Linked DNA regions of Sinorhizobium meliloti. The protein of the gene in region 2 binds, or shares a complex with, the protein of the main gene of each other region. Links are inferred from orthologs where the notes say so. Each region holds a gene or a part of one and is shown on either strand. Other genes may lie near its edges.

Evidence for each region.
Region 1: the proteins of accD (region 2) and accC are in contact, whole or in part, in a solved structure (PDB 8UXZ), measured with the Escherichia coli proteins. The link is inferred for Sinorhizobium meliloti from one-to-one orthologs.
Region 3: the proteins of accD (region 2) and accB are in contact, whole or in part, in a solved structure (PDB 8UXZ), measured with the Escherichia coli proteins. The link is inferred for Sinorhizobium meliloti from one-to-one orthologs.
Region 4: the proteins of accD (region 2) and JOH52_RS09805 are in contact, whole or in part, in a solved structure (PDB 8UXZ), measured with the Escherichia coli proteins. The link is inferred for Sinorhizobium meliloti from one-to-one orthologs.

The regions. Positions count from the first base shown.
Region 1 is NZ_JAGIOS010000001.1:3,750,316-3,755,940, reverse strand. The notes cover bases 2,649-5,625. They hold accC (acetyl-CoA carboxylase biotin carboxylase subunit), read right to left. Parts: upstream 4,821-5,625; coding sequence 3,477-4,820; downstream 2,649-3,476. Other genes in these bases: aroQ (type II 3-dehydroquinate dehydratase), read right to left, coding at 5,333-5,625; accB (acetyl-CoA carboxylase biotin carboxyl carrier protein), read right to left, coding at 4,833-5,309; aat (leucyl/phenylalanyl-tRNA--protein transferase), read right to left, coding at 2,853-3,467; JOH52_RS18260 (DUF2155 domain-containing protein), read left to right, coding at 2,649-2,758. Also shown: Asp-tRNA(Asn)/Glu-tRNA(Gln) amidotransferase subunit GatB, read left to right, coding at 1-1,124; JOH52_RS18270 (GNAT family N-acetyltransferase), read left to right, coding at 1,127-1,624; JOH52_RS18265 (NADH:ubiquinone oxidoreductase subunit NDUFA12), read left to right, coding at 1,792-2,187; more of JOH52_RS18260, read left to right, coding at 2,306-2,648. UniProt on the Escherichia coli protein: This protein is a component of the acetyl coenzyme A carboxylase complex; first, biotin carboxylase catalyzes the carboxylation of the carrier protein and then the transcarboxylase transfers the carboxyl group to form malonyl-CoA.
Region 2 is NZ_JAGIOS010000001.1:1,325,112-1,332,034, reverse strand. What follows is about bases 3,929-6,923. They hold accD (acetyl-CoA carboxylase, carboxyltransferase subunit beta), read left to right. Parts: upstream 3,929-4,966; coding sequence 4,967-5,881; downstream 5,882-6,923. Other genes in these bases: JOH52_RS06310 (bifunctional folylpolyglutamate synthase/dihydrofolate synthase), read left to right, coding at 5,897-6,923; trpA (tryptophan synthase subunit alpha), read left to right, coding at 4,074-4,913; trpB (tryptophan synthase subunit beta), read left to right, coding at 3,929-4,068. Outside these bases: phaZ (polyhydroxyalkanoate depolymerase), read left to right, coding at 1-509; JOH52_RS06340 (DUF2852 domain-containing protein), read left to right, coding at 659-1,084; JOH52_RS06335 (M48 family metallopeptidase), read left to right, coding at 1,183-1,938; JOH52_RS06330 (phosphoribosylanthranilate isomerase), read left to right, coding at 2,176-2,823; more of trpB, read left to right, coding at 2,848-3,928.
Region 3 is NZ_JAGIOS010000001.1:3,744,353-3,752,369, reverse strand. What follows is about bases 1-2,888. They hold accB (acetyl-CoA carboxylase biotin carboxyl carrier protein), read right to left. Parts: upstream 1,739-2,888; coding sequence 1,262-1,738; downstream 1-1,261. Other genes in these bases: JOH52_RS18235 (DsbA family protein), read right to left, coding at 2,348-2,888; aroQ (type II 3-dehydroquinate dehydratase), read right to left, coding at 1,762-2,208; accC (acetyl-CoA carboxylase biotin carboxylase subunit), read right to left, coding at 1-1,249. Outside these bases: more of JOH52_RS18235, read right to left, coding at 2,889-3,115; JOH52_RS18230 (pyridoxal phosphate-dependent aminotransferase), read left to right, coding at 3,344-4,501; JOH52_RS18225 (hypothetical protein), read right to left, coding at 5,058-5,273; JOH52_RS18220 (Rne/Rng family ribonuclease), read right to left, coding at 5,438-8,017. UniProt on the Escherichia coli protein: This protein is a component of the acetyl coenzyme A carboxylase complex; first, biotin carboxylase catalyzes the carboxylation of the carrier protein and then the transcarboxylase transfers the carboxyl group to form malonyl-CoA.
Region 4 is NZ_JAGIOS010000001.1:2,086,266-2,090,247, forward strand. Bases 771-3,711 are described here. They hold JOH52_RS09805 (acetyl-CoA carboxylase carboxyltransferase subunit alpha), read right to left. Parts: upstream 2,748-3,711; coding sequence 1,794-2,747; downstream 771-1,793. Other genes in these bases: JOH52_RS09800 (L,D-transpeptidase family protein), read right to left, coding at 771-1,549; xerD (site-specific tyrosine recombinase XerD), read right to left, coding at 2,811-3,711. Also shown: JOH52_RS09795 (sulfurtransferase TusA family protein), read right to left, coding at 1-107; more of JOH52_RS09800, read right to left, coding at 107-770; more of xerD, read right to left, coding at 3,712-3,746; JOH52_RS09815 (hypothetical protein), read right to left, coding at 3,743-3,892. UniProt on the Escherichia coli protein: Component of the acetyl coenzyme A carboxylase (ACC) complex. First, biotin carboxylase catalyzes the carboxylation of biotin on its carrier protein (BCCP) and then the CO(2) group is transferred by the carboxyltransferase to acetyl-CoA to form malonyl-CoA.

The DNA.
Region 1 (5,625 bases), 2.4 Mb from region 2 along the record:
CCGTCGGTCCGGACCGCCAGGGGCAGTTCGAAGACGTCGAGATCGGCATCGAGCGCCTGCATCTGGAGCAGGATGCCGGCAAGTCGATGCACGACCAGCATCCCGCCATGTCCTATGTCGACCTCAACCGGTCGGGCGTCGCGCTGATGGAGATCGTCTCGAAGCCGGACCTGCGTTCGTCGGACGAGGCGAAAGCCTATCTCACCAAGCTTCGCTCGATCCTGCGTTATCTCGGCACCTGCGACGGCAATATGGACGAGGGCTCGATGCGCGCGGACGTCAACGTCTCGGTTCGCCGTCCGGGCGAAGCTTTCGGCACGCGCTGCGAAATCAAGAACGTCAACTCGATCCGCTTCGTCGGCCAGTCGATCGAGTACGAGGCCCGTCGCCAGATCGCGATCCTTGAAGACGGCGGCGCGATCGACCAGGAGACCCGGCTCTTCGATGCCAACAAGGGCGAGACCCGCTCCATGCGTTCGAAGGAAGAGGCGCACGACTACCGCTACTTCCCCGATCCGGATCTCCTGCCGCTCGAGTTTGACGATGCCTTCGTGGAAGCGCTCAAGGCCGACCTTCCCGAATTGCCGGACGACAAGAAGGAACGCTTCGTTCGCGATCTCGGCCTGTCCGTTTACGATGCGTCCGTTCTCGTCTCGGAAAAGGCGATTGCCGATTACTTCGAAGCCGTGGCCGAAGGCCGTGACGGCAAGGCGGCGGCGAACTGGGTGATCAACGATCTTCTCGGCGCGCTGAACAAGGCCGGCAAGACCATCGAGGAAACGCCGGTCTCGCCGGCGCAGCTCGGCGGCATCATCGATCTCATCAAGGATGGCACCATTTCCGGCAAGCTCGCAAAGGACGTCTTCGAAATCCTTTGGAACGAGGGAGGCGATCCGGCCGAAATCGTCGAGAGCCGCGGTATGAAGCAGGTCACCGACACCGGTGCGATCGAGAAGGCGGTCGACGAGATCATCGCCGCCAATCCCGACCAGGTGGAAAAGGCCAAGGCGAAGCCGTCGCTCGCCGGCTGGTTCGTCGGGCAGGTGATGAAGGCGACCGGCGGCAAGGCCAATCCGCAGGCGGTGCAGGCCCTGGTAAAATCCAAACTCGGCATCGAGGAGTGACGATGTTCTTCGTCCGAACCGCGAGCGAGCGTGACCTCGAGAAGGTTCGCGCTCTGCTCGCCGAGACGTGGCACGCGACCTACGATACGTTCTACGGTGCCGAAAAGGTCAATGAACTGACGGCGAAGTGGCATTCGATCGAGGCCCTTCGCGCGCGCCTGCAGCGCAAGCATTCCGAGTTTGTCGTCGCCGACAACGGCAGCGAGCTTGCCGGCATGGGTTATGCCGCCATGTCCGAGTCGCTGGAAAAGACAGCCGTGCTGCACCAGCTCTATGTGCTGCCGAAGCATCAACGCCATGGCGTCGGCCGCGACATGTTCGCGGAGCTCGAGACCTGCTTCCCGGATGCGGAACGCATGCGGGTGGAGGTGGAGCCGCAGAACCTGCACGCGCTCGCCTTTTATCGCGCGCACGGATTTGTGGAAGTCGCAAAAACATCCAGTTGCGGCGACGAGCAGTCCGGCATACCGGCGCTCATCCTGGAAAAGCGCCTTTCCTGACCTTTCACGCCGCATCGATGCGAACACAGGCGCTTCGGCCTCGAGATGCGGGTGAAAGACCCGAGCCGGGAGCGGAATCACTGGACAAGGCGAAAGCGGCGCGGCATAAGCGGGGGCGAGATTTTGATATCCGGCCGGCTCCCATCGGCCGGTAAAGGACGATGCATATGAAGCTCCTGCTGCAGATTTTCACCTGGTGGAATGGACAGACGATCGGTACCCGGTTTCACACCTGGCGCCATGGCCAGCGCGTCGGGGAAGACGAATTCGGCAACGTCTACTATCAGGGCGGCACGGACTCCGAGGGACGGACGCGGCGTTGGGTGATCTACAACGGTCCCGCCGAGGCGTCTGCGATCCCGCCGGGCTGGCATGGCTGGATGCATCATCGCACCGACGTCTCCCCCGCCGACGAGAAATATGCGGTCCGCGAATGGCAGAAGCCGCACCGCGCCAACCCGACCGGTACGCCCAATGCCTACCGGCCGAAAGGGTCGATTGCCGGTGCCGGCAAGCGCCCGCGTGTGACCGGCGACTACGACGCCTGGACGCCGCGCTCCTGAGCCGGGCTTCTCGGGCATCGTCCCGCGACTTGCGGGACGATCACGGCGCAGCCACATTTCGGGTTTAGCGCCTGAAGTCCATCCGGGACTAACAGCAATGTGCGGGGGATTGGCGGTAATGGCGGGTTTCTGTCTGCGGGATTTGATTGGCCGGGGAGGGCGGTTTGCGGCCATTGCCCTTCTCCTTGCCGCTCCGGTGACGTCTGCCGTCGAAACCGCGCAGGCGGCACGCCTTTCCAACGCCGTGGCGGTCTTCTCCGGCATCGACAAGATCACCGGCCGCATCACCAGCTTTGACGTCTATATCGGCGAAACGGTGCAATTCGGTGCGTTGCAGGTAACTCCGCGCGTTTGCCACAGCCGCGACGAAACGGAAGCGCCGAAGACGACCACCTTTGTGGAGGTGGACGAAATCACGCTCGACCGGAAGATCCGCCGCATCTTTACCGGCTGGATGTTTGCCGACAGCCCGGGGCTCAACGCCGTCGAGCACCCCGTCTATGACGTTTGGCTGCAATCCTGCAAGTCCACCTCCGAAGTTCCGCCGCCCGACACTGCGGCAAAGCAATAGAGCACTTGACAAGGCGCCTTCTGCGATCGTTCTCCCTGTGCGTGTCACTGGAGCGACGCAAAGCGTAAGCCTTCCCTTTGAGAAGGCATAATCCTCAAAATTCGAGATTTGGCGAGGCGATCGCTTTCGCGAGCAGAACTTCGTACTGAGCCTTCGGCACGTCGACTGCGCCGAAGGACTTCAGGTGTTCGGTCGTGAACTGCGTGTCGAGGAGCTGAAACCCCTTCGACCTCAATCGCTCGACCAGATGGACGAGGCAGATCTTGGATGCGCCGGTGCGGCGCGAGAACATGCTCTCGCCGAAAAAGGCTGCGCCGAGTGAAACGCCGTAGAGGCCGCCGACGAGCGCATCTCCCTCCCAGGCCTCGACGCTGTGCGCATGACCCATATTGTGCAGGGCCGCATAGAGGGAGCGGATCGTGTCGTTGATCCACGTCGTCGGCCTGTCCGGTGCGGGCTGCGCGCACCCCTCCATGACTTCAGCGAAGGCCGTATCGAAGCGAATGTCGAAGGGGCGCCTGCGGATCGCTTTGGCGAGGCTGCGCGAGACGTGAAACCGGTCCAGCGGAATGATGCCGCGAATCTCGGGCTCGACCCAGAAAAGTTCCGGATCGTCGGCCGAGTCGGCCATGGGGAAGAGTCCGATCGAGTAGGCGCGCAACAACATGTCCGGCGTGATATCCGGTTGTTTGCTGCGCGTCTCCTTCAATGTCGTATCCTATGCGGATGTTGTGGCCAGATGGTGCTCCAGCCAATGGATATCATAATCGCCGTTTGCGATATCCTGATTGTTGATCAGGTCCTGAAAAAGGGGAAGAGTCGTCTTGATGCCGTCGATGACAAATTCGTCAAGCACGCGGCGCAGCCGCATCATGCACTCGACGCGCGTCCGGCCGTGGACGATCAGCTTACCGATCAGGCTGTCATAGTAGGGGGGTATGCGGTAACCCTGATAGGCGCCGCTGTCGACGCGCACACCGAGGCCGCCCGGGGCGTGGAAATGCGTGATCGTGCCCGGGGAAGGGACGAAGGTGCGCGGATCTTCGGCATTGATGCGGCATTCGATGGCGTGACCGGAGAAGACGATATCCTCCTGCTTGGCGGACAGGCCGGCTCCGGACGCCACGCGAATCTGCTCGTGCACGAGGTCGATCCCGGTGATCGCTTCGGTAATCGGGTGTTCGACCTGCAGGCGCGTGTTCATCTCGATGAAGTAGAACTCGCCGTTCTCGTAGAGGAATTCGATCGTGCCGGCGCCGCGATACTTCAACTTCTTCATCGCGTCGGCGCAGACCTGACCGATCTTCATGCGCTGTTCGACGTTCAGGGCCGGGGAGTTGGCTTCTTCCCATACCTTCTGATGGCGGCGCTGCAGCGAGCAGTCGCGTTCACCGAGATGGATCGCATTGCCTTCGCCGTCCCCGACGACCTGTATTTCGATATGGCGCGGCTTGCCGAGAAACTTCTCCATGTAGACCGCGTCGTTGCCGAATGCGGCCGCGGCTTCGGAACGTGCCGTCGCAACCGCATTTTCGAGTTCCTCCTCGGTGCGGGCGACCTTCATGCCGCGGCCACCGCCACCCGCCGTCGCCTTGATCAGCACGGGGAATCCGATCTGGCGGGCGATCTCCAGGGCATTCTCCGGCCTCACTTCGCCATCGGAGCCCGGAACGACCGGAATGCCGAGTTCTTCCGCCGTCTTCTTGGCGGTGATCTTGTCGCCCATGAGGCGGATGTGCTCGGCAGTCGGTCCGATGAAAGTGATGCCGTGCGCATCGAGGATATCGGCGAACTTGGCGTTCTCCGAGAGGAAGCCGTAACCCGGATGCACCGCATCCGCACCGGTGATCTCACAGGCGGCAACGATCTGATGGATGTTCAGATAGCTCTCGCGCGAAGGCGGCGGGCCGATGCAGACGCTCTCGTCGGCGAGCCGGACATGCATGGCGTCGCTGTCCGCCGTCGAGTGCACGGCTACGGTCGCGATGCCGAGCTCCTTGCAGGCGCGCAGGACGCGCAGAGCAATTTCGCCGCGATTGGCAATGAGGATTTTCGAGATCATCGCCACCGTGCCCTACTCGATCACGATCAGGGGTTCGCCATATTCGACCGGAGCGGCGTCCTGCACGAGAATTTCCGTCACCTTGCCGGAGCGGGGGGCGGGAATCTGGTTCATCGTCTTCATTGCCTCGATGATCAGGATCGTCTGACCTTCCTTTACCACCGCACCGACTTCGATGAAGGGGCGGGAACCCGGAGCCGGGGCGAGATAGGCGGTGCCGACCATGGGGGCCGTCACTGCGTTCTTGGCATTGTGACCGCCTTCGGCGGCACCCTGGGGCGCACCAGCCGGCTGGCCGGCGGCGATGGCGGGCGGCACCTGGTAGGCGGGCATCGCCGGCATGGACATGGCAACAGGCGTGCCGTTCCGCGAAACGCGGATGCGCAGATCGTCCTGTTCCACTTCGATCTCGGTCAGGTCGGTATCGTTGAGGATATTGGCGAGATCACGGATCAGCGCCTGATCGATACCCGGTTTCTTTTCAGCCATGGGATATGAGCCTCGTGTTCTTCTTATTTGGATTTTTCCGTCAGGTTCTTTAGCGCATGCAGCGCCAGAATGTAACTCTGTGCGCCGAAACCGCAGATAACGCCTTTGACGGCCGGCGCGATCATCGACTTGTGCCGGAATTCTTCGCGCGCATGAATATTGGAAAGATGCAGCTCCACCACGGGGACGGTGATCGCCCGAATGGCATCGTGCATGGCGATGGAGGTGTGTCCGTAGGCGGCGGGATTGATGGCGATGCCGACTGCCTTTTCGCCAGCCTCGTGCAACCAGTCGACCAAGGTGCCCTCATGGTTTG
Region 2 (6,923 bases):
TTTCCGGCTTCATGTCGATGAACCTCGACCGGCACCTGATCGCCCACAAGGAGTTCTTCGCCCATCTGGTCAAGAACGATGGCGATGCGGCCGAAAAACACCGTGACTTCTACGACGAATATCTGGCGGTGATGGATCTGACCGCGGAGTTCTACCTGCAGACCGTGCAGGTGGTGTTCATGCAACATGCGCTGCCCAAGGGCGAGATGATCCACCGCGGCAAGCGTGTCGATCCGACGGCGATCCGACGCGTCGCGCTGCTGACCGTCGAGGGCGAGAACGACGACATTTCCGGCCTCGGCCAGACCAAGGCGGCGCAGACGATCTGCACCGGCATTCCCGATTCTATGCGGCAGCACTACATGCAGCCCGACGTCGGCCATTACGGCGTCTTCAACGGTTCGCGTTTCCGCCGCGAGATCGCACCGCGCATAGTCGCCTTCCAGCGCCGGCATTCACGCCATGCGAAGCCGGTCAAACAGCTCATCAAGGGCGGCAAGTCGGCCTGAGCGCGTCATTGGAGCGCTCGATTTGCCGGAGCAAAGTCAGGGGGTTGTCCGATTCCTTGATACAATGTCTTGCGTCGGGGCTGTGGGTTTCCCACATCGTTTTCATCGGGCCGCGAAGGGCGGCCCGCCGACTGCGAGGAATCCTGAAGATGAACCAATCTGCACTGATCCGTCCGGACTGGACGCCTGCGACCATTGCATTGATGGTGCTGGGTTTCATTGTGTTCTGGCCGCTCGGCCTAGCAATGCTCGCCTACATCCTCTTCGGCGACAAGCTGAGGGCGTTCAAGAAGGACGCCAATGAAGGAGTGGATCGCATGTGTGCCGGCTTCAAACGGAACCGCCGGGGACAATGGGCACATCATCGTACGGGCAATGTCGCCTTCGACGACTGGCGGACAGCGGAACTTGCCCGTCTCGACGAGGAGCGCCGCAAGCTCGACGAGATGCGCGAGGAATTCGACGGCTATGTACGCGAGCTCCGTCGTGCAAAGGACCAGGAGGAATTCGACCGCTTCATGCGCGAACGCAAGAACGGCCGCACCGGTCCGGAAGCCGGCTTCGAATCGAGCTGATCGCATCCGGTGTTTCATGACATCCGGTGTTTCATGTGAAACGCCGGATGTTACTCGTCCATCTGCCAAGTGCCCTGCGAATCGGCTAGAACGGCCTCATGTTTTCATCTCTCAAGCGGCGCCGTGGCAGTGGACCGCCCCTTGATGTCATCCGTGACATCGAGGTCGCCGGCAAGGTCCTTCCCCTGACCATTCGGCAAAATGCGCGAGCGACGCGGATGACGCTTCGCATCGAGCCCGGCGGGCGAGCGTTGAAGCTCACCGTGCCGGAGGGCTTGCCGGAGCGCGAGGTCAGCGCCTTTCTCATCCGGCACCAAGGCTGGTTGATGACCAAGCTCGCCCGCTTTTCCGGCGAAAGCGAGCTCGAGGACGGCGGCACCATCCTTGTTCGCGGCGTTGCGCACCGCATCGAGAGAACGGGCCGCCTGCGCGGCTTGACCGAAGCGCTCGTGATCGACGACGAGGCGGTTCTGAGGGTGGGCGGTGCCGAGGAGCATCTGCGCCGGCGCATCGCCGACTATCTCAAGAAGGAAGCCCGCAGCGAACTCGAGCGCCTGGTCGCCGTTTATGCGGGCAGGACGGGGCGCAGGGCACGCTCCCTCAGCCTGAAGGACACCCGCAGCCGTTGGGGCTCCTGCTCCGCCGAGGGCGATTTGAGCTTTTCCTGGCGGATTGCCATGGCGCCGCCGAAGGTGATCGCTTATCTCGCGGCACACGAGGTCGCCCATCTTCAGGAAATGAATCATGGACCGCGTTTCTGGGCGTTGTGCGAAAGCCTGTGCCCGGAAACGAAGGATGCCAAGCACTGGCTCAAGCGCAACGGCACGATGCTGCATGCGATCGATTTCGGGTAGATCGAGAGTGGCGAAACGGCCCCTCAACCCGCGGGCGGGGAGAGGGGACTGACGGAGCATGCCGCTTGTCCCTTCGCCCCGCTTGCGGGGAGAAGGTTCCTGCAGGCGGATGAGGGGGGCCGGCTTGGTTCGCTCGAAAAACACCGGATGCCCGCCGCCGCCCTCGCCCTAAGATTGGCCGCTGCCGTGCAACGGTTTTGCTCGACTCGGGCGGCATTTCATGCAAGGTCGCTTTCCATGAAAACGGAAGTGAAAATCTGTGGTTTGAAGACGGCCGAGGCCGTGGAGCGTGCCGTCGCGCTCGGCGCTTCCCACGTAGGCTTCATCTTCTTTCCCAAGAGCCCCCGCAACATCGAACCGGACGATGCCGGCCGCCTTGCCGCGCGCGCCCGCGGGCGCGCGAAGATCGTTGCGGTCACGGTCGATGCGGACAATGACGGTCTCGACGAGATCGTGTCGGCGCTCGACCCCGACGTCCTCCAGCTTCACGGTTCCGAAACTCCGGAGCGGGTCCTTTCCATCAAGGCGCTTTATGGTCTTCCGGTGATGAAGGCGCTTGCCGTCCGTGAGGCCTCCGATCTGGAGCGGATCGATCCCTATTTGGGCATCGTCGACCGTTTTCTCCTGGATGCGAAGCCTCCGGCCGGTTCCGATCTGCCGGGCGGCAACGGGATTTCTTTCGACTGGCGGCTTCTCGACGCGCTTGACGGAAGCGTCGATTACATGCTTTCCGGTGGATTGAACGCGGGCAACATCGCAGACGCACTTGCGCTGACCGGCGCCCGCGCCATCGATACATCCTCCGGAGTGGAAAGCGCGCCGGGGATCAAGGATCTGACGCTCATGGAAGCGTTTTTCGAAGCGGTCCGCCGGGCGGAAGCTTGAGCGGCCGTGATCAGGGAGCAAGACGTGAATCAACCGCCTAAACCGAACTCCTTCAGGTCCGGACCCGATGAAGAGGGCCGTTTCGGCATATTCGGCGGGCGCTTCGTCGCCGAGACGCTGATGCCGCTGATCCTCGATCTCCAGGATGAATGGGCGAGGGCGAAGAACGATCCGGCTTTCAAGGCGGAACTCGAAAATCTCGGCACCCACTATATCGGCCGGCCGAGCCCGCTCTATTTCGCCGAGCGCCTGACGGCCGAACTCGGTGGCGCCAAGATCTATTTCAAGCGCGAGGAGCTCAATCACACGGGCTCCCACAAGATCAACAATTGCATCGGCCAGATCCTGCTCGCCAAGCGCATGGGCAAGACCCGCATCATCGCAGAAACCGGCGCCGGCCAGCACGGAGTGGCATCGGCGACGGTCGCGGCGCGCTTCGGCCTGCCCTGCGTGGTCTACATGGGTGCGACCGACGTGGAGCGGCAGGCGCCGAACGTCTTCCGCATGAAGCTTCTCGGCGCCGAGGTGAAGCCGGTGACCGCCGGCAACGGCACCCTCAAGGACGCCATGAACGAGGCGTTGCGCGACTGGGTGACCAATGTCGACAGCACCTATTACCTGATAGGCACGGCCGCCGGCCCGCATCCCTATCCGGAGATGGTGCGCGACTTCCAGGCAGTCATCGGTGAGGAAGCCAAGCAGCAGATCCTCGAAGCCGAAGGCCGGCTTCCCGATCTCGTCGTCGCCGCCGTCGGCGGCGGTTCCAATGCGATCGGCATCTTCCATTCGTTCCTCGACGACGAGGGCGTCAGGATCGTCGGCGTCGAAGCGGGTGGCAAGGGGCTCGACGGCGACGAGCATTGCGCTTCGCTGACCGCCGGCTCGCCCGGCGTGCTCCACGGCAACCGCACCTATCTTCTTCAGGACGGTGACGGCCAGATCAAGGAAGGCCATTCGATCTCGGCCGGGCTCGATTATCCTGGCATCGGACCGGAACATGCCTGGCTGAACGACATCGGCCGCGTCGAATATGTGCCGATCATGGATCATGAGGCACTCGAGGCCTTTCAGACGCTGACGCGGCTCGAAGGCATCATCCCGGCGCTCGAACCGTCCCATGCGCTTGCCGAAGTCATCAAGCGCGCGCCGAAAATGGGCAAGGACGAGATCATCCTGATGAATCTCTCCGGTCGCGGCGACAAGGACATTTTCACCGTCGGCAAAATTCTCGGTATGGGGCAGTAAAGATCATGACCGCACGCATGGAGCAACGGTTCGCCGACGTGGCGGCCGAGGGGCGCCCGGTCCTCGTGACCTATTTCATGGGCGGCGACCCGGATTTCGACACGTCGCTGGCGATCATGAAGGCGCTGCGGCAGGCGGGTGCCGACATCATCGAACTCGGCGTGCCCTTTTCCGACCCGATGGCCGATGGACCGGCGATCCAGCTCGCCGGCCAGCGCGCGCTGAAGGCGGGGCAGTCTCTCGCCAAGACGCTGGAGCTCGCCCGGCTCTTCCGGGCGGAGGACCAGCGCACCCCCATCGTGCTGATGGGCTATTACAACCCGATCTATATCTATGGCGTCGAGCGGTTCCTGGCGGACGCACTCGAGGCCGGCGTCGACGGCCTGATCGTCGTCGATCTGCCCCCGGAAATGGACGACGAACTCTGCATTCCGGCACTTGAGAAGGGCATCAGCTTCATCCGCCTGGCAACGCCCACGACGGACGATCGCCGCCTGCCCAAGGTTCTCGAAAACACGTCGGGTTTCGTGTATTACGTCTCGATGACCGGGATCACCGGCTCGGCGCTGCCCGATCCGTCGCTGATCGCCGGAGCGGTCGCGCGCATCAAGGCGCATACGCCCTTGCCTGTCTGCGTCGGCTTCGGGGTGAAGACCGCCGACCATGCGCGCGCCATCGGCGCATCCGCAGACGGCGTCGTCGTCGGCACGGCGATCGTCAATCAGATCGCGTCGAGCTTGACCGAAGAAGGCCGGGCAACGGAAGCGACGGTCCCGGGTGTCGAAGCGCTCGTCAGGGGGCTTGCGGCCGGCGTACGGGCGGCACGGCTTGCTGCAGCCGAATAATTGCCCATATTGACGCGCACAAGCCGAAGGAAAATCTTCAGGAGACTGCTTAATTGAACTGGATCACAAACTACGTTCGGCCGAAGATCAACTCGATGCTCGGCCGCAGGGAAGTTCCGGAGAACCTCTGGATCAAGTGCCCTGAAACGGGCGAGATGGTGTTCCATCGCGATCTGGAAGAGAACAAATGGGTCATCCCGCAGTCCGGCTTCCACATGAAGATGCCGGCGAAGGCCCGTTTGAAGGATCTCTTCGACGGCGGAATCTACGAGGCCTTCCCGCAGCCCAAGGTGGCGCAGGACCCGCTCAAGTTCCGCGACTCGAAGAAGTACTCCGATCGCCTGCGCGACAGCCGCGCCAAGACCGAACTCGAGGACACGATCGTTGCCGGCCTCGGCCAGGTCCAGGGCATCAAGCTCGTCGCCGTCGCGCATGAGTTCAACTTCATCGGCGGCTCGCTGGGCATTGCCGCGGGCGAAGCGATCGTGAAGGCCTTCGAGCGCGCGATAGCGGAGAAGTGCCCGCTGGTGATGTTCCCGGCCTCGGGCGGCGCCCGCATGCAGGAAGGCATCCTGTCGCTGATGCAGCTGCCGCGGACGACCGTGGCTCTTAACATGCTCAAGGAAGCGGGCCTTCCCTATATCGTCGTCCTGACGAACCCGACGACCGGTGGCGTCACCGCATCCTATGCGATGCTGGGCGATATCCACATGGCCGAACCCGGCGCGGAAATCGGCTTTGCCGGCAAACGGGTGATCGAGCAGACGCTGCGGGAAAAGCTTCCCGAAGGCTTCCAGACTTCGGAATATCTGCTGGAGCATGGCATGGTCGACATGGTCGTCAAGCGCCACGACATCCCGGAGACGCTCGCGCGCGTTCTCAACATTCTGATGAAGAAGCCGGCCAAGGCGGTCAAGCGCGATACCGCGACGGAGTTGGCCCCGCTGCCGGTGGCCGCGAGCGCCTAGATTAGGGCTACCATCATGACGGCGACTGAGGTCAGCGAGGCGGCGCAGGAGATCGAGAAGCTTCTCGCGCTGCATCCCAAGGGGTTCGACCTTTCGCTCGACAGGATCACGCGGCTGCTTGCTGCCCTCGGCAATCCTCACGAGCGCCTGCCGCCGGTCATCCACGTGGCCGGCACCAACGGCAAGGGCTCGGTCACGGCCTTCTGCCGGGCGATCCTGGAGGCCGCGGGCCTCAGCGTCCATGTCCACACGTCGCCGCATCTGGTGAACTGGCACGAGCGCTATCGCCTGGGTGTAAAGGGCGGCAAGGGCGCCCTGGTCAGCGACCCCGTGCTTGCCGATGCCGTACGCCGCGTTGCAGAAGCGAATGGCGGTGAGAAGATCACCGTGTTCGAAATCCTGACCGCGGTCACCTTCCTGCTCTTCGCCGAGCATCCGGCCGATGTCGCGATCATAGAAGTCGGCCTCGGCGGACGCTACGATGCGACCAATGTGATCGCCCGGCCGGCCGTCTCCGTGATCATGCCGATCTCGCTCGATCATCAGGCCTATCTCGGCGACCGGGTCGAACTGATCGCTGCGGAAAAGGCGGGGATCATGAAGCGCGGCTGCCCGGTGGTGATCGGCCACCAGGAGGAAGAGAGTGCGCGCGATGTGCTGATCGCGACCGCCGAACGTCTCGGCTGCCCCATATCCGTCTACGGACAGGATTTCATGGCGCATGAGGAGTTCGGCAGGCTGATCTTCCAGGATGAGAACGGCCTTGCGGATCTGCCGCTGCCGCGCCTGCCGGGCCGGCATCAATATGCCAATGCCGCGGCGGCGATCCGTGCCGTTCGGGCAGCCGGCTTCGATGTTCCCGAGGCGGCTATCGAGAAAGGGTTGGCCGGCGTCGAGTGGCCGGGACGCCTGCAGCGCCTCGCCGGCGGCAGGCTCTCGCATTTCGGCCCGCCGGGCGCCGAGATCTGGATCGACGGCGGACACAATCCGGGCGCCGGCCATGTCATTGCCGAGGCGATGGCCACCTTCGAGGAGCGCGACC
Region 3 (8,017 bases), 2.4 Mb from region 2 along the record:
GAAGAGTCGTCTTGATGCCGTCGATGACAAATTCGTCAAGCACGCGGCGCAGCCGCATCATGCACTCGACGCGCGTCCGGCCGTGGACGATCAGCTTACCGATCAGGCTGTCATAGTAGGGGGGTATGCGGTAACCCTGATAGGCGCCGCTGTCGACGCGCACACCGAGGCCGCCCGGGGCGTGGAAATGCGTGATCGTGCCCGGGGAAGGGACGAAGGTGCGCGGATCTTCGGCATTGATGCGGCATTCGATGGCGTGACCGGAGAAGACGATATCCTCCTGCTTGGCGGACAGGCCGGCTCCGGACGCCACGCGAATCTGCTCGTGCACGAGGTCGATCCCGGTGATCGCTTCGGTAATCGGGTGTTCGACCTGCAGGCGCGTGTTCATCTCGATGAAGTAGAACTCGCCGTTCTCGTAGAGGAATTCGATCGTGCCGGCGCCGCGATACTTCAACTTCTTCATCGCGTCGGCGCAGACCTGACCGATCTTCATGCGCTGTTCGACGTTCAGGGCCGGGGAGTTGGCTTCTTCCCATACCTTCTGATGGCGGCGCTGCAGCGAGCAGTCGCGTTCACCGAGATGGATCGCATTGCCTTCGCCGTCCCCGACGACCTGTATTTCGATATGGCGCGGCTTGCCGAGAAACTTCTCCATGTAGACCGCGTCGTTGCCGAATGCGGCCGCGGCTTCGGAACGTGCCGTCGCAACCGCATTTTCGAGTTCCTCCTCGGTGCGGGCGACCTTCATGCCGCGGCCACCGCCACCCGCCGTCGCCTTGATCAGCACGGGGAATCCGATCTGGCGGGCGATCTCCAGGGCATTCTCCGGCCTCACTTCGCCATCGGAGCCCGGAACGACCGGAATGCCGAGTTCTTCCGCCGTCTTCTTGGCGGTGATCTTGTCGCCCATGAGGCGGATGTGCTCGGCAGTCGGTCCGATGAAAGTGATGCCGTGCGCATCGAGGATATCGGCGAACTTGGCGTTCTCCGAGAGGAAGCCGTAACCCGGATGCACCGCATCCGCACCGGTGATCTCACAGGCGGCAACGATCTGATGGATGTTCAGATAGCTCTCGCGCGAAGGCGGCGGGCCGATGCAGACGCTCTCGTCGGCGAGCCGGACATGCATGGCGTCGCTGTCCGCCGTCGAGTGCACGGCTACGGTCGCGATGCCGAGCTCCTTGCAGGCGCGCAGGACGCGCAGAGCAATTTCGCCGCGATTGGCAATGAGGATTTTCGAGATCATCGCCACCGTGCCCTACTCGATCACGATCAGGGGTTCGCCATATTCGACCGGAGCGGCGTCCTGCACGAGAATTTCCGTCACCTTGCCGGAGCGGGGGGCGGGAATCTGGTTCATCGTCTTCATTGCCTCGATGATCAGGATCGTCTGACCTTCCTTTACCACCGCACCGACTTCGATGAAGGGGCGGGAACCCGGAGCCGGGGCGAGATAGGCGGTGCCGACCATGGGGGCCGTCACTGCGTTCTTGGCATTGTGACCGCCTTCGGCGGCACCCTGGGGCGCACCAGCCGGCTGGCCGGCGGCGATGGCGGGCGGCACCTGGTAGGCGGGCATCGCCGGCATGGACATGGCAACAGGCGTGCCGTTCCGCGAAACGCGGATGCGCAGATCGTCCTGTTCCACTTCGATCTCGGTCAGGTCGGTATCGTTGAGGATATTGGCGAGATCACGGATCAGCGCCTGATCGATACCCGGTTTCTTTTCAGCCATGGGATATGAGCCTCGTGTTCTTCTTATTTGGATTTTTCCGTCAGGTTCTTTAGCGCATGCAGCGCCAGAATGTAACTCTGTGCGCCGAAACCGCAGATAACGCCTTTGACGGCCGGCGCGATCATCGACTTGTGCCGGAATTCTTCGCGCGCATGAATATTGGAAAGATGCAGCTCCACCACGGGGACGGTGATCGCCCGAATGGCATCGTGCATGGCGATGGAGGTGTGTCCGTAGGCGGCGGGATTGATGGCGATGCCGACTGCCTTTTCGCCAGCCTCGTGCAACCAGTCGACCAAGGTGCCCTCATGGTTTGACTGCCGGAAGTCGACGTCGAAGCCCAGGAGTTTGGCCTCCTCCTTGCACATGGCTTCGATGTCGGCAAGCGTCTTGCCGCCATAGATACCCGGTTCACGTTTGCCGAGCGCGTTCAGGTTTGGGCCGTTCAGCACAAAGATAGTCGAAGGCATAAAGGATTCCGGTCCGGTGATGGAGGGTTACCTATAGACTGATGGTTCCCCGAGGAAAAGCCCCCTGGGTTCCCGCGGGATTTGTCCACAAGTCGTGCTGTTCCGATAGGGCGAAAGCCGCCGGCGTGCCGGCCGGCCGTCAGCAGACCGTCTTGCCGCACGCACGCATGTTGGCGACTTTCTGTTCGATCTCAGGCGCCCCGACAGCGCCGAAGACCGCCTCGTTGCCGACGACATAGGAAGGCGTTCCCGTGATGCCGAGCTCGTTGGCGAGCGTATAGGCTTCGCGCACCGAGGCATCATACGGCCCGTCATCCATCTTTTCGCGCAACTGCGCTTCCGTCACCCCGAGCTTGGCCGCAACGGCGATCGCGGTTTCCTCCGTCGCCCGTTCCTCTGCCCCGAGCAGGGCGCGATGGAAATCGCCGTATTTCTCCGGTGCGATCACGCGGAAGGCGGCGCTGACCTTGTGGGCCGCGAGCGAATCCGGTCCGAGAATTGGGAGCTCCTTGAGAACGAATCGGACATTCTTGTCCTTGGCGAGGATGTCGTCCATGTCGGACATGGCCCGTTTGCAATAGCCGCAGTTGTAATCGAAGAATTCGACGATCGTCACATCGCCATCCGGATTACCGAGGGCTATGTCGTAGTCAGAGTTGAAGATCGCCTTCTTGTTGTCGGCGATTGCCGCCTGGGCGGTTTCCTGCTGCTTGGCCCGCTGCTTGGAGGTGAGCGCTTCCTGCACTTCCAGCATGATCTCCGGATTGGCGAGCAGGTACTCCTTGATGAAGGCGCCGAATTCCTCCTTCTGCTTGGCATCGAGCGCCGCCGCCGGCCCGGGCAGGGCGACGCCGGCAGCAAGCGCGATCAGGGATGCTGCGGCAATCATCTTCATCTTGAGCGTCATTCTTTCCTCGTGGTCTGCTGTTCTATGTCGGTCGTAGAGTCCGCACGCTTGCGTCAATGCGCCAGTTTGAAGACGACGACAAGTCCCGGCTTGCGCCGATTGGTTGAACCATAGGACCTGGCGCGGGCAAACGAAACGGCAAAATGGGCCGAATTGCGGCGTTCGCGGACTTGTGAAGCCGTAAGCGATGGGGCAAAGGGCATAGAGAAACTCGTGAGGACCAGTCATTTGGCACAGATGTCGAAACGCAGCGCAGTCGAGCCGTTCCACGCCATGGACGTGCTGGCCGAAGCCACGCGGCGGCGCGATTGCGGCCACCCGGTCATATCCATGGCGGTCGGTCAGCCCGCGCATCCTGCGCCGAAAGCGGCACTCGATGCGGCAAGGAGGGCGCTCGATCACGGTCGGCTCGGCTATACGGACGCTCTTGGCACACTCTCCCTGAAGAGGGCGATTGCCGCTCATTATCACAGCCGGCACGGCATCACGCTCGATCCGCAGCGGATTGCGGTGACGACCGGATCGTCGGCCGGGTTCAATCTCGCTTTTCTCGCCCTGTTCGATCCGGGCGATCGCGTGGCCATCGCCCGGCCAGGCTATCCCGCCTATCGCAACATCATGGCTGCGCTCGGCCTCGAAGTGGTCGAGATCGAAGCCAATGCCGAGGCCGGCTTCACTTTGACCCCGGACAGCCTCGAGCGCGCCGCGGCACGTGCCGGAAAACCGCTGAAGGGCGTGCTTCTCGCAAGCCCCGCGAACCCGACGGGAACGGTGACCGGCAAGGCGCAGCTGAAGGCGCTCGCCGACTATTGCCGGGACCACTCGATAGCCTTCATTTCCGATGAGATCTATCACGGCCTTACTTTCGCCGGGGAGGAGACGACGGCGCTTGAAGTCGCCGACGACGCCGTCGTGATCAACTCCTTCTCCAAATATTATTGTATGACCGGATGGCGCATCGGCTGGATGGTTCTGCCCGAGGCGCGGGTGCGTGCCTTCGAGCGCATCGCGCAGAGCCTCTATATTTCGCCGCCGGAGCTATCACAGATTGCCGCAGAGGCGGCCCTCGGCGCGCATGAGGAGCTCGACGGCTACAAGCGCGCCTATGCCGCGAACCGCGCATTGCTGCTCGAACGGCTGCCGCAGATCGGCTTTTCGATCGCCTCGCCGATGGACGGCGCATTTTACGCCTATGCGGATGTCAGCCGCTTCACCAATGACAGCATGGCCTTCGCCCGTCGGATGCTGGCCGAGATCGACGTTGCGGCAACGCCCGGCTTCGACTTCGATCCCCTCGAAGGGCATCGCACCATGCGCTTTTCCTATGCGGGCGCGGCTACCGAGATGGAGGAGGCGATGAACCGCATCGCGCGCTGGCTGGCCTAGATCACGATGTTTTTAGGTCGGGTCGACCTAAAAACATGAACGTGATCGATTCCAATAGTTTAGAGCGGGATGCGGGCGGAAAACCGCACACACTTTTCCTCATCCCGCTCTAAGGCCTGTTGAGGTTCATCCGGAGTTTATGACGGCTGCTGCGAGATGGGTGATGGCGTTGGAGCTCTGGGCTGTTTTGTCGGCGCGCATGGCCTGGCTCTAACCGGCCTGTGAAACCTATCGGAGGACTGCAATCTCTCCTCACCTCGTCTCTGTGCTTGTCACAGAGATCCAGCAGCGCCGCGTCTGCGGCGCGGAAGAGTTTTTTCAGCCCAAGGACTTGGTCTGGCTGGATCCCTGTGACGAGCACAGGGATGAGGAAATCAAACAGGCCGCGGCGGGTATCCCGGATCTCAACAGGCCTTTAGAGCGCTTCACGTTTCACTGGACGGCGAAACGCTTAGGTCGTTGGACCAAGCACCTCCGGACGGAGAGCTGTCATGCTTTGCGTGGAAGTGCTCTGCTCCAGACATGGGTATCCGCACATCGGCCGGTTACGCGTGGCTTACCAATTGCCGGGGTCTGCAGTGTGATCGACACTGGCAAATTCATCTGCCTTTTTCCGGTCCAGTATCAGGCTGGTTGCAATCTTCGTTTCATCCGTGACCGAATAATGCAGAGGTGCCGGCCCGTTGGTCAGTTGCTGATACATGAGCAAGGCGGCCTCCTCGGCAGTGTCGGCTTCGAACTCTTCCGTAACGATGACTGTGAACTTGCGCATGGCCTCGTCCTCCCTGCGGGAAAGTATAGAGCGGGATAAGGAAAAGCGTGTGCCGCTTTCCGTCCGGAAAGTGCGGAGTTTTCAAAGAGGCAGGTCACAACTGAGCCGCCACGCGGCCCCAGCATGAAAAAGCCCGGATCGCTCCGGGCTTTTTCCTATTCTTCTTAGAAGAAGCTGCGGCGCTGCCACCAGCCGCCCTTTTTGGGTTTTGTCGGCTCCTCTTCGCCCTCGCCCTTGCTGGACGTCACGACCGGCTCGGTAGCGATCGCCGACAGATCCCGGTTTGCGCGCGCGGGCTTTGCGCCTTCCAGATCGGCAACAGCTTCCTCCACGGCCTCGGGGGCGGCTTCGGTTGCTTCGGGTTGGGCCTCGACGGTCTTCTCGGCTACTTCATCGACACTCTCGGCCGGCTCCTCGGCCTTGACTGCTTTCTTGCGGCTGCGCCGGGGTTTTGCCGGTTTCGGCTCCTCCGCTGCTGCCTCGACGGCAGCGGCTGCCGCGATATCCGGTGACGTCTCCTCGGCTGCCGCGGCTGGGGCGACTTCCGCCTCTGCGTCGTCGCCGGCTCCTTCGCCGGCGTCTGCAGCCATGCCGGTCTCGCCCTCGGCATCGGCCAGTTCGTCCTGACGACTGCGGCGGCCGCCACGCTTGCCGCGGCGGCGACGCTTGCGCTTCTGCTCGCTATCGCCATTCAGGGCATCCGTAGCGTCGACTTCATCCTCGGCATCGTCCACGGCGGCTTCGTCGCCGGTCTCGTCCTCAGCCGCGTCGGCGGCGTCAGCGAAGGCCTCGTCCGCCCCCTGACCCGCACCCTTGCCGCGCCGGCGGCGACGACGCTTGCGCTTGCGGCCGCCTTGTTCGTCGGTCTGCCCCTTTTTCTGGTCCTGACGCTCGGCAGCAATCTCTTCCACTTCCTCTTCGTCGGACTCCTCCTCGATGAGGACCTCTTCTTCGTCTTCCGGCTCCGGCTCGAACTGCAGGATCTGGTCGATCCTCACCGGATTTTCGACCGGTTCACCGCGATCGATCGCGAAGTGCTGCGCACCGACATGAGCGTCCGCTTCGATGAAGATGGAGACACCGAAGCGCTGCTCGTAGTCCGTGATCGAACTGCGCTTCTGATTGAGCAGGTAGAGCGCGATATCGGGTGTCGTCCGCACGCTGATGTCGTGCGTGGTGTTCTTGAGCAGATGTTCCTCGATGCCGCGCAGGACATGCAGGGCAACGGAGGATTGCGAGCGAATGTGGCCCGTGCCGTTGCAGTGCGGGCAGGTCTGCATCGTGCTTTCCAGCACCGAGGCGCGGATGCGCTGGCGAGACATTTCGAGCAGGCCGAAATGCGAGATGCGGCCGACCTGGATACGGGCACGATCGTTCTTCAGGCAATCCTTGAGCTTCTTCTCGACGGAGCGGTTGTTCCGCTTCTCTTCCATGTCGATGAAGTCGATGACGATCAGGCCGGCAAGGTCGCGAAGGCGCAATTGCCGCGCTACTTCCTCGGCTGCCTCGAGATTCGTCTGGAGAGCCGTATCCTCGATCGAGTGCTCGCGCGTCGAACGACCGGAGTTCACATCGATGGAAACCAGAGCTTCGGTCTGGTTGATGATGATGTAGCCGCCCGACTTCAGCGTCACCTGCGGCTGCAGCATGCGATCGAGCTGTGCTTCGATGCCGGAGCGGGAGAAGATCGGATGCACGTCGCGATAGGGCTGCACGACCTTTGCGTGGCTCGGCATCAGCATCTTCATGAAGCCCTTGGCTTCCTTGTAGCCTTCCTCGCCCGAAACGACGATCTCGCTGATGTCCTTGTTGTAGAGGTCGCGGATCGATCGCTTGATAAGGCTGCCCTCCTCGTAGACGAGGCAGGGGGCAGTCGAGTTCAGCGTCAGCGTGCGGACGTTCTCCCACAGGCGCATGAGATATTCGAAGTCGCGCTTGATCTCGACTTTCGTGCGATTGGCTCCGGCGGTGCGCAGGATCACACCCATCCCCTGCGGCACGTCGAGACCGCGGGCGATCTCCTTCAGACGCTTGCGGTCCTGCAGGTTGGTGATCTTGCGCGAAATACCGCCGCCGCGCGCCGTGTTCGGCATGAGAACGGAGTAGCGGCCGGCGAGCGAAAGATAGGTCGTGAGTGCCGCACCCTTGTTGCCGCGCTCTTCCTTTGCGACCTGCACCAGCAGGATCTGCCGGCGCTTGATCACTTCCTGGATGCGGTATTGCTTGCGCGGCTTGCGGATATGACGATCCGCCACCTCTTCCATGGCATCTTCGGCGCCGACGGATTCGATGATTTCCTTTTCGCCGTCGTGATTGTCGTCGTCATCGTCGTCGTCACGCTGACGGCGCGCGTCGATATCCTCGGAGATCGAGTCGGTATCGACCACCGCGGCCATTTCGTTCTTGTCGCCTTCGCCGTCTTCCGACGGGCCGCTTTCAGGCGCCACGGCCTCTTCGTCGGCCTTCGGCTTCGCGCGGCGGGTACGCTTCGGCTTGGCCTTGGCCTTCGGCTTCTCCGCAGCGGCCTCAGCGGCTTCTCCGGCTGCCTCGGCGGCTTCGGCCTGTGCCACGACTTCGGCAACCGTATCGCCAGCCGGCGCGAATTTCTGTTCCGCCACGGTGTCGTTCGGCTCGTCATCGTCGCGGCGAGCCTCTTCGGCTTCCGCCTTCAACAGGGCCTGACGATCGGCGAGGGGAATCTGGTAGTAGTCGGGATGGATTTCGGCGAAGGCCAGAAACCCGTG
Region 4 (3,982 bases), 760 kb from region 2 along the record:
ATGAGAGCGCCGGGCGTCAGGTTTTCCATTCGCTTGCGCGTCTTCAAAACGGGAAGGGGGCATTTCAGCCCCCTCAGATCGTAGCGTAGCCTCGCTTCCTCGGGCATCAATTGCCCCAGAGTTTCCAGAACGGGCGCTTCTTCGGCTGCTCGGCGGGTTGCTGTTCGGGTGCCGGCGCTTGCGCATTCCCGGCGGGAGCGGCGGCAACCTGAGCATTGTCCTGCGCCGGCGGTGCTGCCTGTTGCCCGCCGGCGGCGGCTTGCGGCTGGCCCGGTGCGGGCTGTTGAGCGGCCGGCTGGCCTGCGCCCTGCTGCGCGGGAGCCTCGGCGGCGGGTGCGGCCGGCGCGGCCGCGGGCTCGCTGCGAGAGAACAGACCCCAGAGCGACTTCCTCGCGGGCTCGGCTTGCACCGCTGCCTGCTCCACGGGGCGCTCGAGCGGGTTGGCCTGCGGCACCGGCAGGCCCTTGCCTTCGCGGGCCGCCTTTTCCAGCGCTTCCTTCTGGATCAAGGTTGCCTGCTTGGCTTCCTCGGCCTCTTTCTGTTCGGCAAGCTTCTTCTCGAGATCGCTTACCTTGAGCAGCTTGCCCGCATCGAGCGAGGTGCCGGTCGGCGCATAGGCAAGCTCGCGGCCCTTGCGCTGGTCGGCGACGACCGCCTTGCGTTCGGCCTCGGTCGGCTCATACCAGACCATGCCGTCGAATTTCTTCAATGCCTTCTCGTAGTCGCGCCGGTAGTCCTTGTCGTAGCTGGCCATCGCCATCTGCAGCGCCGGCGGCGTCGTCATGGCAGGGCACTGGCCGGCCGCATTGAACTGCCCCGCGGCCTGCTGATTGAAGACGTATTTCCTCTCGCAGACATTCACTGCCGGCGGGCGCTTGGTCACTTCGAACTGGTCGTAGCCGGCCTTCAGCATTTTCCAGAATTCGATGTTCGGATTGTCGCGGTGGCGCGCCATGTTTTCCGCCGTCATGCGGAAGGGAAAGGCCTGAAGCTGCACGCTTTCCTGGCCGCCCTTGAACGCGTCGCGGGCGAGCGCGAAAATCTCGATGATCTGCTCGTTCGTCATCGAATAGCAGCCGGCCGAAGAGCAGGCACCGTGGATCATCAGATGCGTGCCGGTGCGGCCGTTGGCCTTGTCGTAGGTGTTCGGATAGCCCGTGTTGATCGCCAGGTAGTAGCTCGAATTCGGGTTCATCTGGTTCGGATAGAGCGGATAGAATCCCTCCGGCGCCTGCCGGTCTCCCTCCTTCATCTTGGGCCCGAGTTTTCCCGACCAGGCGCAGATCTTGTAGCTCTTCAGAAGCTGGAACCGGTTCGCCGTGTTCGCCTTCCAGACTTCGAGCGTCCCTTCTTCCTTGAAGATGCGCAACAGGATCGCGGACGTCTTCTGCATCCCCAGCTCGCGCATCTTGCTGACCATCTTGCTGGAAAGCTGGTACTCGGTCTTGTTCTTGACGGACGACAGGTTGACCGAATCGAGCGTCTCGTTGGTGCAGCCCGCAAGAGCGGCTGCGACAGCGGCGGTGAGGACAAGGTTCCTGAAACGCATCGGCAAAAGCCCGTTCTAGCCACATTCTATCCGTGCACGCCGGTTCCACGAAGGACAGGCGTCAACGAATCAGTACGTCATTATTCTTCACGAAATCTTAACCGTGCAGGCGCCCCCTGCGAATGGCCATCTCTCATGACCTCATGAATATGGCCAAGATTTGGCCACAGTCCGATTTCCGGTTGCTGACGTCAGGGAATAATCGCAATGGTTCGGATTGGAACGGCTCGGGCCGGAGCCGTAATCAGAGGTTACGGCCGATATTCAGATATTTCTGCCGCCGGTCGGCCCGCAATTCGTCGCCATTGCGTGCGGAAAGCTCCTTGAGAGCGTCGCCGATCACGGTTTCCGTGCGGCTGATGACCGCGTCCGGGTCACGGTGGGCTCCACCGACAGGCTCCGGGATTATCCCGTCGATGACGCCGAGCGACTTCAGGTCTTCGGCGGTGATCTTCATGTTGCTGGCGGCCTCCTTGGCGCGCGTCGAGTCGCGCCAGAGGATCGAGGCCGCACCTTCCGGGGAGATCACGCTGTAGATCGCGTGCTCCAGCATGTAGACGCGGTTGCCGGTCGCGATCGCGATCGCGCCGCCCGAACCGCCTTCGCCGATCACCACGGTGACGATCGGCACCTTGACGTTGAGGCACATTTCGGTCGAGCGGGCGATCGCCTCGGCCTGGCCCCGCTCCTCGGCGTTGACGCCCGGATAGGCGCCTGCCGTGTCGACCAGCGTTATCAGCGGCAGGCCGAAACGGTCGGCCATCTCCATTATGCGCGTCGCCTTGCGATAGCCCTCGGGTCGGGGGCTGCCGAAATTGTGCTTGATGCGCGACTTGGTGTCGTTGCCCTTCTCCTGGCCGATGACGGCGACGGGCGTGCCGTGAAAGCGGGCAAGCCCCGCCTGGATCGCGTCGTCATTGGCGAAATTCCGGTCGCCGGCAAGCGGCGTGAACTCGGTGAAGAGGCGCGAGGCATAGTCCAGGAAATGCGGACGCGAGGGGTGGCGAGCGACCTGGGTCTTCTGCCAGGGGGACAATTTGGAATAGATCTCGACCATCGCATCGCGGACGCGCCCTTCCAATCGGGCGATCTCGTCTGATGTGTTAACGCTCTCGTCTTCGCTGGCGAGCTTCTTCAGTTCGAGAATCTTGCCTTCGAGATCAGAGATGGGTTTTTCGAAGTCGAGATAATTGTGCATCAGACGCGTTTCCGATCGTTTTTCGACAAGGGCCGCCCTGCCAAGCCATACCGTCAGGCGGACCTAATCCTGTTTTTTCGCCTGTTTGGCAAGGGGGTGATGGTTTTGCACGAGGTCGTGAAGCCGTTCTTCCAGCACATGCGTATAGATTTGTGTCGTGGAAATGTCTGAATGGCCGAGCAGTTCCTGTACGGCACGAAGGTCGGCGCCGTTGGCGAGCAGATGACTGGCGAAGGCGTGGCGCAGCACGTGCGGCGAAATCGCTGCCACCCGGATGCCTGCCCGTGCCGCAAGGCTCTTGAGGTCGCGGGCAAAGACCTGCCGCGGCAGATGGCCGGACTTGCCATTGGAGGGGAACAGCCAGGGGCTGTCCGCACTCTCTTCCTGCAGTGCTTCCCCATAGGCCCGCATGGCGCGGATCGCCGCCTGCGACAGCGGTACGAGCCTTTCCTTGTTACCCTTGCCGCGAATGATGAGAAAACGCCCGTTCTGTGCAAGCACGCTCGCCGGCAGCGACACGAGCTCGCTGACGCGCATGCCTGTCGCATAAAGGAGCTCGATCAGCGCGTGCATGCGCAATTTCGCCATCACGTCGTCGCTGCCGGATTTCGCCTCCGCTTCCGCCTGGCCGATCAGCCGGGTGACGTCTTCGATGCTGAGGGTCTTCGGAAGGGTGCGGGCTTTCTTCGGCGCGTCGAGGATGCCCGTCGGGTCGTCCGTGCGCAGCCCCTCCGCATAGAGGAACTTGTAAAATTGCCGGAGGGCCGAGAGCCGCCGCGCCTGCGACGACGCTTTGAAGCCCTGGCCTGCGAGATGGGAGAGATAGCTTCTGAGATCGTCGGCCGAGGCGTCGGTGAGCCCGGTGCCGCGCGAGCGCAGGAAGGAACGCGCGTCCTCGAGGTCGCGCTCGTAGGATTGCAGCGTGTTCGCCGCCGCTCCACGCTCGGCGCTCATCATTTCCAGGAAGGCTTCGACGTAGGCTGCGGACATATCCGTCATTTCGGCTTGTTGACCCGTTCGGAGGGAATGCGCACCGTCACGTCCCGCTCAACCGGGTCGACGAAAGTGACGAGCGCCACCATCGTGCCATAGACCATGCCGGCCGCGACGGCGCAGATGAACAGGAAGCGGAAGAGGGTGGGCATTCAAGTCTCCTCTGCATGGCGCCGGAAAACCGGACCTTTTCGCGGGCGGACCATGCAGCCGTTCGAAACGCTGTAGCGCGTCCAATATGA